One region of the Actinomadura monticuli genome, then DNA from elsewhere that is predicted to be linked to it. Evidence: riboswitches for the same ligand, from Rfam matches in the RefSeq annotation. Region 1 holds a riboswitch; each other region holds the start of a gene.

Region 1 (3,346 bases):
TGGACATTCGCGAACCCTTCCCCGAAACGCGGTCCGGCGGGCCGATTTCGCTCGCTCCCGCCGCCACATACCCGCCGGCCCGGCTCGCGAACTGTCAGTTCCCAGCCATGACCCGCTCTTTCCTTACGGTCGTGATGACAGTTCCACACGACCTGCGGGGCCGAACCCCGGGTCACCTGCCGATAAGCACGAAAGCCTCCGTTCCCTCCCACAGCCGGTTGTCCGGCACAATGTGCGCAGGACGGAGGTGGCGCATGGCGGGACTGGGCGGAGCACTCGAGCGGTCCATCATGGACCTGCTCTGGGACGCCTCCGGTCCGCTGCGGGTGCGTGAGCTGCTCGCCAAGTTGAACGAGGACGCGGACAGGGCCCTGGCCTACAACACCGTCCAGACCGTGGCCGAAAGGTTGGCGCAAAAGGGTCTGCTGCGGCGCACCCCGGACGGGACGGCTTTCCGCTACGCCCCCACCTGTGCGCGGGAGGAGTACGCGGTCGAGTTGATGCTCGACGCGCTCACCGAGTCCGACGATCACGGCAGCATCCTGGCGAGATTCGCGGAAGCCGTCCCACCGGAGGACGCGCGCCGGCTGCTGGACGCCCTGCGGCGCCGGACGTCCGGCGGCCGAGGGGCGTGACGCCGTGATCTATTTCTTGATCAGCCTGGTCTCCACGGCGGTCGTGCTGAGCTGCCTGGCGGGGCCCGCGCTCGATCGGCTCCACCGCCCCGCCGCGCATCCGCTGATCGCCGCCGTCTGCTGGTTCGCGGCCTTGGCCGGCACCTTCATCGCCGACATCGGGCTCGTCGCGGTGGCGCTGCTGGCGCCGCCGGCGCCCGGCCACGGTCTTCTGGAGGGGCTGCGCGACTGCCTGCCGCACCACGGCGACGAGGCGATCATCCTGGCGGCCGCCGCCAGCCTGGCGCTGCTGGCGGCCTGCTGCTCCAGGCTCGCCCGCGGCCTGCCCCGGCTCGGACGAGCCGTGCGGCACCGGCGCCGGCACCGGGAGATGCTCCGGCTCGTCGCCAGGGAGCACGGACGGCACCCCGACGTGCTCGTCCTCGACCACCCCGTGCCCGTGGCGTACTCGTTGCCCGCTCGGGGACGCGCGATCGTGGTCAGCACCGGCGCCCAGGAGACGCTCACCCCCGAAGAGTTCGGCGCGGTTCTGGTCCACGAACGGACCCATGTGCGTCAGAGGCACCACATGATGCTGCTCGTGCTGGACCTCGCCTACGCGCTCCTGCCCTGGTCGCCGACCGTCCGGCGGGCCAAGGCGACCCTCCCCTCGCTGCTGGAGATGGCCGCGGACGACGCCGCGGCCCGGGCATGCGGAAGGCGGACGCTCGCCGACGCCCTGTGCCGGCTCGCGGCAACGCCGGGTGTCGCGGGCGCCCTCGGGGCGGCAGGCCCCTCCGCGGAAGCGCTGACGGAACGAGTGCGGCGTCTGGAGTCCGCCGAGATGGGGAAGCCGCGCCGGGCCGCTCGAGCGGCTGCCTCCACCTTCGTCACCCTCGCCGTCGCCGCACCTCTCCTGGTCGCCGCCGCCACCATCGTGCAGCTGTCCGACGTCTGCTGAGGCCGTCCTCACCAGACGCCGAAGTGACCGGCCGTTTTCCGAGGACGTCCTGAGATTGCTGAGGCTGTTTGTCGCAATCGCCCACTTGGGTGGCGTATGAGACCGCTATCTCCTACGCTCCGTAGGAGCCAACGCGCGGTGTCCCCGCCGGGGACAGCGGTGGCCACGCCGAATCCCGCGGACCTGCACCGTCCCGGGAACCGGGGAACCGTTCTCCATCTGGGGTGAATCCGCTCGGCATGAGCGGTAGGGCAACTCCGGCCCGAACCCGGCAGCTCACCCGGTAGGCGTAGAGGAGAGGACAGTGCATGCAGCGACGGGCTGCCGGAGAAAGAAGGCCGATCCACCGACGGCTCATCGTCAGCACGGCGTGGACGGCATCGATCGCCGTTTCCGCGACGCTCGTGGCTCCCCCGCCCGCCTGGGCCGAGCCCAAGCCGACCCGCAAGGAGCTGACCGCCCAGCAGAAGAAGCTCGCCGACGAGGCCGAGAAGCTCAGCGAGCAGTACAACGGGCTGCGAGTGCGCCTCCAGCAGGCCCAGCGGGCCGCCAAGGTGGCCGAGGGCAACGCCGCCCGCCAGAAGAAGGCGCTGGACGACGCGCGGGCCAGGATCGTCAAGCTCGCCGCGGACAGCTACAAGAACGGCCCGGTGGACCCGGCGGTCGCCTTCGCGTCAGCGGACGACCCGCAGTCCGTCCTGGACAAGTCGGCCACCCTCAACTACTTCGCCCGCCAGGACAGCGCGCGCGTCGCCCAACTGCTGCAGACGATGCAGGCGGCCGAACGCGCCCGTAAATCGGCCGGAACACGCGCGCAGGAGGTGCGCGAGCTCACCGACGAGGCGAAGAAGAAGCGCAAGGAACTCCAGACCAAGCTGAAGAAGGTCCAGGCCAAGCTCGGCGCCATGCCGGGCGGTCGCACCAACGCGGGTCCCGCCCCGAACGTGGACCCGGGCGGCGCGTCGGCCAAGGCCCTGGGGGCGCTCAGGGCGGCCCTGAGCCAGCGCGGTGTCCCGTACTCGTGGGGCGGCGGCAACGCCTCCGGCCCGTCCTACGGCACCGCGCAGGGCGCCAACATCAAGGGCTTCGACTGCTCGGGCCTGACCCTGTACGCCTACGCCCAGGTCGGCATCAGCCTCCCCCACTACACCGGGGCCCAGTACAACGCCGGCACCCGCGTCTCCCAGAGCCAGCTGAAGCCCGGCGACCTGGTCTTCTTCTACAGCGACCTGCACCACATGGGCATGTACGTCGGCAACGGCAACATGGTCCACGCCCCGCAGACCGGCGACGTCGTCAAGATCGCCCCGATCGCCGGCCGCCCGTTCGCCGGCGGCGTCCGCGTGGCCTGATCCGCGCCGCACCGGACTCCCCGAACCACGTCCCCGTCGCCCACTTGCTAGGGCGGCGGGGACGCTGTTTGGGATTTCGCTCCCGCGCTGGCACGAGTTGCGCGGCCGGACCCGCACGAGTGCCGCCCCCACTTGCACCCATGGCCATGGCCGGCGTCCGGGCGCCCGCGACGGCCACCAGCGCGGCCGTGATCACGGGCGGGCACGTCGGCCGGCGACTCCAGCAGTTCGGGGACCTCCGTCCGGGCCGCGCAGGAGCGGAACGACCGGACGCTCATCGGTCTGGCCCTGGACGTTCACCGTCCTCGCCGACGCCCGCTGAAACAGCCGTGTCGCGACGCGGGCCGACGCCGCGGCACAGCCTGCCCGGGCCTGCAGTCACGCGGGATACTGGGGAGGGGTCGTTGACGTCGCCTGGC
Region 2 (3,346 bases), on a different contig from region 1:
GGCCCTCCACGACGGACAGCGGGCCGCCGTCCCAGATGCCGGCGTCGTCGGTGAGGCCGTGGGACGTCCCATCCCCGACGATCCGCCAGGTGCCGGAACCGGGGGCGAGGGTGAGGTAGCGGGTGCGGGCCACGTACCCCTTGTCGAAGCCCCGCAGCTTGAAGCGGACCTCCACGCGGACCACCGCGCCGTCCGCCTCCACGGACTGCGTGCCGGAGACACGCTCCTGCCAGCCCTCCAGAGGCAGCTTGCGGAGGTTGTCGTACATGCGGGACTGGACGTCCTGGAACGCCCTGGGCGCGTCGCCCACGGTGGCGAGGAAGGCGATGCGGTCGCCGTCCCGCACGGCCCGCGTCCGGTTGGCGAGAACGGCGGCGGCGTCGTCGGGACGGAACGGCCCGGCCGCCTCGGCGCGGCCGTCCGGGGCCGCGCGGACCTGCGGCGCCCCGCCGCCGGACCGGGCGCCGAGGAGCCCGGCGCCGCCCGCGAGCAGCGCGGCGGCCCCGCCCGCGCCCAGGGCGAGAACCCTGCGCCGCGTGACGGGGCCCTGCTCGGGATCCCCGTGGCCGGGGTCGCCGTGCTCGCCTTGGTCCGGGGGGCCGTCCTCCACGCTCGCGATCCTATGCAGCCCGCGCGGCCCGGGGCGCCGTCACGACCTGTAGTCGGGGTAGCCGTAGCCGACGACGTCGCCGGTCGAGCGCTCCTTGATCTTGACGGCGTTGCCGGTGTTGCCCTCGACGGCCTCGATGGTGTCGTCGTCGATCTTCTCGATCACCATGCCGACGTGCCGGATGTCGTCGACCGCCTTGCTGCCGCTCCAGGCGTAGAAGACGATCGCGCCGGGCTTCGGCTCCGTGCCCCAGCGGCCGTGCGACTGGAACCAGCGCGCGTGCTCGACCGTCCAGGCGTCGCTGCCGATCTGGTCGCTGAAGCCGACCTGCTCGCCGACCCAGGAGACGAACATGTCGCACCACTGGGCGTCGCTGTAGCCGCTGACGGAGCCGCCGTCGCGAGCGACGGTCTCCTTGGCGCGGGCGGTGGTCATGTACCACTTCTGGAACTTCGTCTCGCCGCCGCCGTCCTCCTCCACGCCCACCTGGGACCTGGCGATCTTGATCACCTCGGCGGCGGTGGGCCGCGGCTTGCCGGGCTTCTCGGGTGCGGCGGCCTTCGGCTCGGCGGCCTTCGGCTCGGCCTGCCGTCCGCCCTCCCTCTTCTCGGGCGCCGCCTCGGACGCCTTCTTCGGCGGGCCCCCGTCCTTCTTCTTGCCGGGGGTGACGCCGGCGGCCGTGGCCGTCGCCGGGGCGGAACCGAACGGCAGGACGGCCGCCTGCGCGGTGGCCGCGGCGGTGCCGAGCACGGCGGCGCCGACGATCACGCCGCCGGTCGTCCGCCACGTGAGGGACAGGGATCTCGGCTTGCGGTGCCTGCCCGAGGGCTTCTCGGGACTGACCGGGGTCTGCTTGCGGTGTGCTCCTGGCACGGGGGGATCTCTCCTCGACTTCCATGCCGCCTACCGGGTTAGCTGACGGGTTCGGGCGTGGAAGCCGCCCTACGGCCTGCGGGCAGGCCGATTCACCCCGTGGAAAAGGACGCGATGGGTCCCCGGCTCCGCGTCCGGCGCGTGTGCGCGCCGGTCCGCGGACTCGGCGGTGACGTACCCGGGCGGGCACGCCGGTTCGGATGGGATGCTCCGGCGGGCGGGGGCGCCCGCGGAGCGCAGGGGTTCTCAGGGCGTGGCCGCATGGGGCGGCCACGCCCAGGGAACGCTGCGGAACTCACTCCTTCGTTTCTCCCAGACGCCTACCGGGTTAGCTGACGGGTTCGGGCGTGGAAGTAGCCCTACGGCGGCTCTCACCAGAGGGGGGAGAGACGCGCCGATTCACCCCGGGTGCCGGAATGCCCGTCCGGGAGGTGTCCCGGACTCCGGCGGTGTGGGTCCCCGGTTCCGCGCTTCGGCGGATTCGGCGCTGCCGCTGCGATCCTGGGGGCGAGATGGGGCCCGGCGCGGGACCTGTCTCCCGCGTGCGAAAGAGCGGCGCTGATGTTGTGGACGGACGCCGGCCCCGATCCGGGGGAGCGTCCGGGGGCCTGACCCGGAGGACCGCCGTGGCAGCGCGCTCAGCGCCATGCACGCTGCTGGCGTGCGCACGGTGGGCCGGGACGGCCACGGCCTGCGTGCAGGCCGGTTGCTGCGAACGGTGCGGCGCCGTCGGCGCCGTGGGGCGACGCGTGGGTCGTGCCGCCCGGGGGGAGCGGCGCGTGGCTCGCGCCGCCGGATACGCGGCGGCTGGATGCGCCGCGTGGGGCCGTGGCGCCTGGTGGGCGCCGCGGGGCCGCAGCGCCTGGAGGGCGCCGGGGTGGTGCAAAGGTACCAAAGCCCCAACAGAAGGCAAACCCCCCAAAATCAACAACGGACCAGGTCAACCCTGGTCCGTTGTCGAAGCGAGGCCCCGCGGCGCGGCGCGGGGCGGTGTGTCAGGGGCGTCCGGAGCCGTAGTAGCCGTTCAGGTAGTAGCCCGAGGTGATGCTGACGATCTGGACGTTCTTGCCGGTGCTGGGAGCGTGGATCATCTTGCCGCCGCCCACGTACATGCCGACGTGGCCGAGGCTGTTGAAGAACACCAGGTCGCCCGGCTGCAGGTTGCTCTTGGCCACCCGCTTCGTGGCGGCGTACTGCGAGTTGGTCGTGCGGGTGATGTTGACGCCCGCGGCGGCCCACGCCTTCATGGTGAGGCCGGAGCAGTCGTAGGAGCCCGGGCCCTCGGCGCCGTACTGGTACGGCTTGCCGAGCTGGGCGTAGGCGAAGTCGAGCGCCTTGCGGGCCGAGCCGCTGGCCGGGCCGGTGTAGGTGCCCCCGGTGCCGCCCGAGGACCCGCTGCCGCCGCCGGAGGACGTGCCGCCGCCGAGCCGCCGCACCAGCGCCTTCTGCTTCTGGACCTGCTTGTCGAGTTCCTTCTTCTTCTGCGCGAGCTCTTCCTGCTTCTGCTTCACCTCGTCGTAGGCCGTCTTGGCCTGCGCCTGCTCGCGGCGGAGCCGCTGCGCGGTCGCCAGGAACTGGGTGAGCTGGGAGCTGCGCTCGTGCGACAGGTGGGAGAAGACGGCCGCCTGGTCGAGGATCGCCTGCGGGTCCTTGCTGCCGACGAAGCCCGTGACGTCGGCGGAGTCGCCGTTCTTGTAGGCGGTGGCCGCCATCTGGGCGATCTTGGAGCGCTGCTCCTCGAAGGCGGCCTGCTCCTGCTTGCTCGCCTTGGTCGCCGCCGTGAACTTCTTCTTGGCGACCTTGAGCTTCTCCTTGTTCTGGTTGTACTTCTCGACCTCTTGGTCCATCAGCTCGTTGAGCTTG
Region 3 (3,346 bases), on a different contig from region 1:
CCGGAATCGCACCTTCGCGATGGGCGGCAGCCTCGGCGCCGCCGTGCTCCTGCGGGCGCTCGCGGAGCGGAGGGCGCCCAACGTGGAGCGTGCCGTCCTGCTCGCACCGGTGGTCGACCATCGCGCCGCGCTTCTCCGGGTCGCCGGGCTGCGGGACGAAGAGCCGTGGCGTCGGTCGGGCACGCTTGAATTCCAGCATTACGCGGCCGGCATGCCGCTGCCGGTCGGCTACGGCCTGATCGACCGCCCGCCTCCTCTGGACGACGGGGTCCTGGCCCGGATCGAGTTACCGGTGCTCCTGCTCTCCGCCGCGGATGACACGGTCGCCACCGAGGAGGAGACCACGCGTCTCCTCCGGGTGCTGCCCAACGCCACTTCGGTAACGATGCCGACCGACCACCAGTTCACGCGGGGGTTCGACGCCACCTGGGCGGCCGTCAGCGACTTCTTCGATCTCCGTCGATCAGAGCCGGTTGGCCTGTCCGGCGAAACGGCGGCCAACCCGGAATTGCGCGAGCGAGCCGAACTGGTCCAGGAGGCCGTCTCCCTGCTGTGCGCCGCATACGCGGACCGGAGTTATCCGCCCGCCGTTCACCGCGAGCGCCTGGTGCACGAAGGCTCGATGCTCGCCTCGGTGCGGGATGAACGCCGTCCGGGCGCTCCAATGGTCGCGGTCTCCTACGTCCGCCCTGACGGCAAGGTCGCTGCGGTGGCCGTCGATGAGCGCTACCGCGGGCGCGGCCTCGCGAGCCGTGTTCTGCGGGCTCTGAGAGCCGCGCGGACGTCGCGGTTCATCGAGGTCGAACGCGACGACGAGAGGGCCGAGCACATGGTTCTCGCGGCCGGCTTCCACCCCGTGTACGACCGCGCCGGTGTCACCGATCTGCTGGCGAGCGCGGGCCATGACGTCACCTGCCTCGGCAGGGACCGGCTGGGCGTCTACTACGAACGCCACCGACGGGCGGCGGGGCGACCGGGAATAATGAGGACTTTCACCGCGGGCCGATTCGAAGAGTACGTCACTAATGATCTGTCAACCGAGACCAGAGGATGACACGATGGACTCTCCGGATGTCAGCGCGGCGATCGCGGAGTACACGTCGCTTCGCGGGGAGATCGACGGGCGCGCGAAATACCAGCAGCAGATCCTCGCCCTGCAGCTGACGCTGACCGGTGCAATATTCGGGTTCGCGCTGACCCGCGCCGGCCTGTCCGGCATCATGCTGCTGATTCCAGTGAGCTCCTATCTCCTCGGTGGGCGGTACGTCGCCCAGCGCACCGCCATCCACCGGATATCGACTTATATCGACGAAGTGCTCAACGACAAGGTCGGAAAGGGCTTCGGGTGGGTCGAATGGAGCCGGGCCAATCCGCGTCCCGCGACGACCGTCGATTGGCTGATCCCGATGCTGCTGACCTTTCCGGGGGCGAGCCTGCTGGCGCTGGGCTGGGTGTTTCCGCTGGTCTTCTACCGCGCCGATGTGTCCGTGGCCGAGCGGGTCGGCCTGATCGCGGTGTGGTCGGTCGGCTGCTTCGGCGCCGCCGTCACCGCCCGGATGATCGTGAGCATCCATCGCGGCGGAGACCGCCCGCCGTCGCGGTGATCGGGTCCGTTCAGGACGCAGGGCGCGGAGGGCCCCTCCACCCCCGCTCCAGTGGGTGTTCGAGGCGGTTGGAGGGGGTCTGAGCTGGGGGTTTGATTTTGGGAGGGTTTGCCTTCCCTTGGGAGCTTCTGTAGCTTGGCCCCCACCGGGGTGCCCTCCAGGTGCTCCCGTGCCACCCGGGACGGGTGGGAGCGGCGGCGCGACCCACGTGCCGTCCTGCGGCGGTCCGGCCGCCGCCTGAGACCTCGCCGACCGTGCGCGCCCACGCAGAGAGCGCGCTGCGGCAGGTCCGTTCACACGGCCCCCGAGGCATATCCCTCGGACGGTCTGACAACATCAGCGCCGCTCTTCCCGCATGGGCCGGCACGGTCCCGGGACCGCAGCGGCACCGCCGAGTCCGCATCGCGCGGAGCCGGGGACCCACCCTCGCAGCACTGGGGTGAATCGGCCTGCCCCCAGGCCGTAGGGCGACTTCCACGTCCGAACCCGTCAGCTAACCCGGTAGGCGGCACATGGAAGAAGGAGCCCCCCTTTTGAAAGGCAAGCACAGCAACGGCAAGGGCGTTTTCGGCCTGAGCCCCCGCACCAATGGAGCGCTGCTCGGTCTCGCCGTGTTCGGCGTGGCCGCGGCGACGGTGCACGTGGCGGAGCGTCCGTCCGATACCGGTACGTCGGTCGCCGCCGTCAAGACCATCCCGCAGCCGCGAAAGGCGGACGCGACCGAGAAGTCCGCGAAGAAGACGGACGAACGGTCCGAGGTCATCGAGCGGGCCAGGTCGTGGAAGCCGCACAGTGCGGACCGGGTGCCCTACAGCCAGGTGAGGTCGCACGAAGGGTACCGGGCCGACTGCTCGGGGTATGTGTCCATGACGCTGGGGCTGCCCAAGCCCGGGCAGAACACGGTCGGCCTGACGTCGTCGCGCTACACCGAGCGCATCAAGATGTCGGAGCTGAAGAAGGGTGACCTCGTCATGGACGCGGAGGGCACCAACACCACCCGGCACGTCGTCATCTTCGAGAAGTGGGCCAACAGCCGGCACACGTCCTACTGGGCGTACGAGCAGCGCGGCCGGTACGGAACCGACTACCGGACGCGCGACTACGGCCTCGACGCGGGCAGCGAGTACAAGGCCTACCGGCCGAAGAAGCTCAGCGACGCCTGACTCCCCGGATCGGGGTGCCCGGAGAGCAGGGTGATTCCCTGTTCTCCGGGCGCTTCGGTCAGGTGGAGCGCACCGCCCTGATGGACTCCTTCAGGGAGCCCACGGTGGCCATGACCGCGGTGGGCTCGTAGCCGCAGTGCGCCATGCAGTTGGCGCAGCGCGGGTCGCGGCCCCGGCCGTAGGAGTCCCAGTCGGTCTCGTCCAGGAGCTCCTTGTAGCTCTGCGCGTAGCCGTCCGACATCAGGTAGCAGGGACGCTGCCATCCGAAAAGCGAGTAGGACGGGATCGCCCAGGCCGTGCACGGGAAGTCGATCTTGCCTTCCAGGAAGTCCAGGAAGAGCGGCGAGTGGTTGAGCCGCCAGCGCTTGCGGTTCCCGTCCGCGAACGCCTTGCGGAACAGTTCCCTCGACTCCTGGACGCCGAGGAAGTGCTCCTGGTCGGGCGCCTTGTCGTAGGCGTATCCCGGCGAGATCATCATCTCGTCGACCTGGAGATCGTCGTTCAGGTAGTTCATGACCTCGATGACGTTCTGCGGGGTGTCGGTGTTGAAGACGGTCGTGTTGGTGGTGACGCGGAATC
Region 4 (3,346 bases), on a different contig from region 1:
GTACACCTCGGTGGTCGGCCCGACGAAGAACGTGCCGCGCTCCTGCAGGTTGGTGATCGCGTACGCGGTCGCGGCGCCGGAGCGGTCGGCGACCAGGGAGCCGGACGGACGGGTGCGCAGCTCGCCGAACCAGGGCTCGTAGTCCTCGAAGACGTGGTGCGCCATGCCGGTGCCGCGCGTCTCGGTCATGAACTCGGTGCGGAACCCGATCAGGCCGCGCGCCGGGACGAGGAACTCCATCCGGACCCAGCCGGTGCCGTGGTTCGTCATGTGCTCCATGCGGCCCTTGCGGACCGCCATCAGCTGCGTGACCGCGCCCAGGTGCTCCTCGGGGATGTCGACGGTGAGCCGCTCGACCGGCTCGTGCCGCTTGCCGTCGATCTCGCGGGTGACGACCTGCGGCTTGCCGACGGTCAGCTCATAGCCCTCGCGGCGCATGTTCTCGACGAGGATCGCGAGGGCCAGCTCGCCGCGGCCCTGCACCTCCCAGGAGTCCGGCCGCTCGGTCGGCAGCACCCTGATCGACACGTTGCCGACCAGCTCGCGGTCGATGCGGTCCTTGACCATGCGGGCGGTGACCTTGGTGCCCTTCTCGCGGCCGGCCATCGGCCCGGTGTTGGTGCCGATCGTCATCGAGATCGCGGGCTCGTCCACGGTGATCAGCGGCAGCGGGCGCGGGTCGTCGGCGTCGGCGATCGTGTCGCCGATCATGATCTCGGGGATGCCGGCGATCGCGATGATGTCGCCCGGCCCCGCCGCCTCGGCGGGCTTGCGGGCGAGCGCATCGGTCATCAGCAGCTCGGTGATCTTCACCCGCTCGATGCTGCCGTCGTGCCGGCACCAGGCGACCTGCTGGCCCTTCTTGATCGTCCCGGCGTGGACGCGGCACAGCGCGATCCGGCCGAGGTAGCTGGAGGCGTCCAGGTTCGTCACGTGCGCCTGCAGCGGCGCGTCCGGGTCGTAGGACGGCGCCGGGATCGTCTCGGTGATCACCGAGAAGAGCGGCTCCAGGTCCTCGCTGTCCGGCATGGCGCCGTCGGCGGGCTTGTTCAGCGAGGCGCGCCCGGCCCGGCCCGACGCGTACACGATCGGGAAGTCGATCTGGTCCTCGTCGGCGTCGAGGTCCATGAACAGCTCGTAGGTCTCGTCCACGACCTCGTCGATGCGGGCGTCGGGACGGTCGGTCTTGTTCACGACCAGGATCACCGGCAGCCGCGCGGCGAGCGCCTTGCGCAGCACGAACCGGGTCTGCGGGAGCGGGCCCTCGCTGGCGTCCACCAGCAGGACGACGCCGTCGACCATGGACAGCCCGCGCTCGACCTCGCCGCCGAAGTCGGCGTGGCCCGGGGTGTCGATGATGTTGATCGTCAGCCCGTTGTGCTTGACGGCCGTGTTCTTCGCGAGAATGGTGATGCCCTTCTCGCGCTCCAGGTCGTTGGAGTCCATGACCCGGTCGTCGACGTCCTGGTTCTCGCGGAAGGCCCCGGACTGCCAGAGCATGGCGTCGACCAGCGTCGTCTTGCCGTGGTCGACGTGGGCGACGATCGCGACGTTCCGGAGGTCGTCGCGCGTGGAGATGGGCATGCGGGTTACCTTGCGTGAGGTTTCAGGAGAGTCGCCGCAGATACGCGGCAGCACTCCATTCTACGCGCCGCCGTGCGCCGCCCATCCCCCGCGCGTCCACCCCCTTGCGGCACGGCCTTCACGGGCGTCACTCCGGCCCCGATTCGCCAACTTTGCCCATCCTTTGTAATCTGCCCGAGATCCGGTCGTGCGGAGTCCCACCCCCCGGGACTGCGGCCGGAACGCCGAATCTCCCGTCTCCAGGGAGAACCGGGGACCCACGCAATCGGGGTGAATCGGCACACGCCGCAGGGCGCGCGCCGTAGGGCGACTCCTGGCCCGAACCCGTCAGCTAACCCGGTAGGCGCGCGAGGAGAGGAGAACACCGGCTTGGCACCGGACCCCCACCGGCGGCGGCGCGTCACGCCCGCCGCCACCGCGGCCGCCCTGCTCCTGATCGGCCTCGGCGCCACCGCGCCCGTCGCCGCCCACGCCGCGCCCCCGTTCCGGCTGGCCGCCGCGCCCGAGGCGGCGCCGAGCCCCACTCCGACGACGGAGAAGGGCCTGCGCAAGAGCCTCAACGCGCTCAACGAAGAGGCCGAGATCCTCACGGAGAAGTTCAACAAGGCCCGCGTCGACCTGAAGGCCGCGCAGAAGGCCCAGCGGGACGCCGCCAGGACGGCCCAGACCCTGCGGAACCAGGCCGCCCCCGCCCGCGAGCAGCTCGGCCGGATGGCCGCGGCGAACTACATGGCCGGCGCCCCCGACGCGATCTTCGGCGCGAGCGGCTCCCCGGACGGGCTGTCCGACAGCGCCTACCTCGTCGAGAACCAGGCGCACGCCGTCAAGGCCCTGCAGCGGCAGATCGATCAGGCCGAGGCCGCCGAACGCGACGCCGGGGCCAAGACCGCGCAGGTCAAGAAGGCCTGGGAGGGCGCCAAGAAGGCGCGCGCCGAGGCGAAGTCGAAGGTCACCGAGGTGATGAAGCGCCTCGACAAGCTGTCCACCACGAGCGCCAGCGACCCGCGCACCGGCCTCACCGCGACCATCAAGGGCTCCGACCTGCCCGCCAAGATGGCCCGCAAGGCGTACGGCAAGCTCGGCTCCCCCTACGTGTGGGGCGCCGCCGGTCCGGGCAGCTTCGACTGCTCCGGCCTCGTCGTCTGGGCCTACGCCCAGGTCGGCAAGTCCGGGCTGCCGCACTACACCGGCGACCTGTACCAGCTCGGCACGAAGGTCTCCCGCGGCCAACTTCGCTCCGGCGACCTCGTCTACTTCGGCAGCAACCTCCACCACATGGGCATCTACCTCAGCGACGGCAAGTATCTGCACGCCCCGCAGACCGGCGATGTGGTGAAGATCTCCCGGCTGTCGGACCGTTCCGACTTCGCGGGCGCCAACCGCATCACCTGACCGCTCCCCCACAGATGTCGGGGGCTTCCTGCGGCGCGGCAGGAAGCCCTCGAGCTCATTTGCCTCGCCCTCGGCGGTCGGGCGCTGGAGCGCCCTCCCTTCCACGGGCGAGGCGGCGATCGCTGCATCGCTCCGGCTCGCCTTGCGGCTCGCTGCGCGATCAGGTTCTCGCTTCGCTTGAACCTGCCTTCGGACGCGATCGCAACGTGGAGGTCGGCGATGGCTGGGCTCAAGGACGTCATGGCCTCGGTCTGTGCGGGGTGCGGTGAGGGCTAGATGTAGTCGCCCTGGGCCAGGGCGGCTATGACGGGGCGGTCGCCGGGGAGCCAGTCGACGTCGTAGAGCTCTTGGGGGGTGAGCCAGCGGAGTG

Evidence for each region. Region 1 has a riboswitch for cyclic di-AMP ahead of SM611_RS27600 (NlpC/P60 family protein). Riboswitches for the same ligand answer to the same signal wherever they lie in the genome.
Region 2: another riboswitch for cyclic di-AMP. It lies ahead of SM611_RS24170 (CHAP domain-containing protein); the one in region 1 lies ahead of SM611_RS27600 (NlpC/P60 family protein).
Region 3: another riboswitch for cyclic di-AMP. It lies ahead of SM611_RS13585 (NlpC/P60 family protein); the one in region 1 lies ahead of SM611_RS27600 (NlpC/P60 family protein).
Region 4: another riboswitch for cyclic di-AMP. It lies ahead of SM611_RS20390 (C40 family peptidase); the one in region 1 lies ahead of SM611_RS27600 (NlpC/P60 family protein).

Annotation. Positions count from the first base shown of each region.
Region 1 is NZ_JAXCEI010000013.1:213,026-216,371, reverse strand. Features, by position in the region: gene SM611_RS27610 (BlaI/MecI/CopY family transcriptional regulator) at 255-635, shown strand; gene SM611_RS27605 (M56 family metallopeptidase) at 640-1,575, shown strand; cyclic di-AMP (ydaO/yuaA leader) riboswitch at 1,732-1,880, shown strand; gene SM611_RS27600 (NlpC/P60 family protein) at 1,884-2,927, shown strand.
Region 2 is NZ_JAXCEI010000011.1:19,985-23,330, forward strand. Features, by position in the region: gene SM611_RS24165 (hypothetical protein) at 1-610, opposite strand, end outside; gene SM611_RS24170 (CHAP domain-containing protein) at 650-1,483, opposite strand; cyclic di-AMP (ydaO/yuaA leader) riboswitch at 1,495-1,633, opposite strand; cyclic di-AMP (ydaO/yuaA leader) riboswitch at 1,786-1,980, opposite strand; gene SM611_RS24175 (C40 family peptidase) at 2,479-3,346, opposite strand, start outside.
Region 3 is NZ_JAXCEI010000005.1:387,053-390,398, reverse strand. Features, by position in the region: gene SM611_RS13595 (YqiA/YcfP family alpha/beta fold hydrolase) at 1-1,054, shown strand, start outside; gene SM611_RS13590 (hypothetical protein) at 1,059-1,604, shown strand; cyclic di-AMP (ydaO/yuaA leader) riboswitch at 1,984-2,127, shown strand; gene SM611_RS13585 (NlpC/P60 family protein) at 2,138-2,767, shown strand; gene hpnH (adenosyl-hopene transferase HpnH) at 2,826-3,346, opposite strand, start outside.
Region 4 is NZ_JAXCEI010000008.1:308,914-312,259, reverse strand. Features, by position in the region: gene typA (translational GTPase TypA) at 1-1,584, opposite strand, end outside; cyclic di-AMP (ydaO/yuaA leader) riboswitch at 1,797-1,946, shown strand; gene SM611_RS20390 (C40 family peptidase) at 1,954-2,976, shown strand; gene SM611_RS20385 ((deoxy)nucleoside triphosphate pyrophosphohydrolase) at 3,249-3,346, opposite strand, start outside.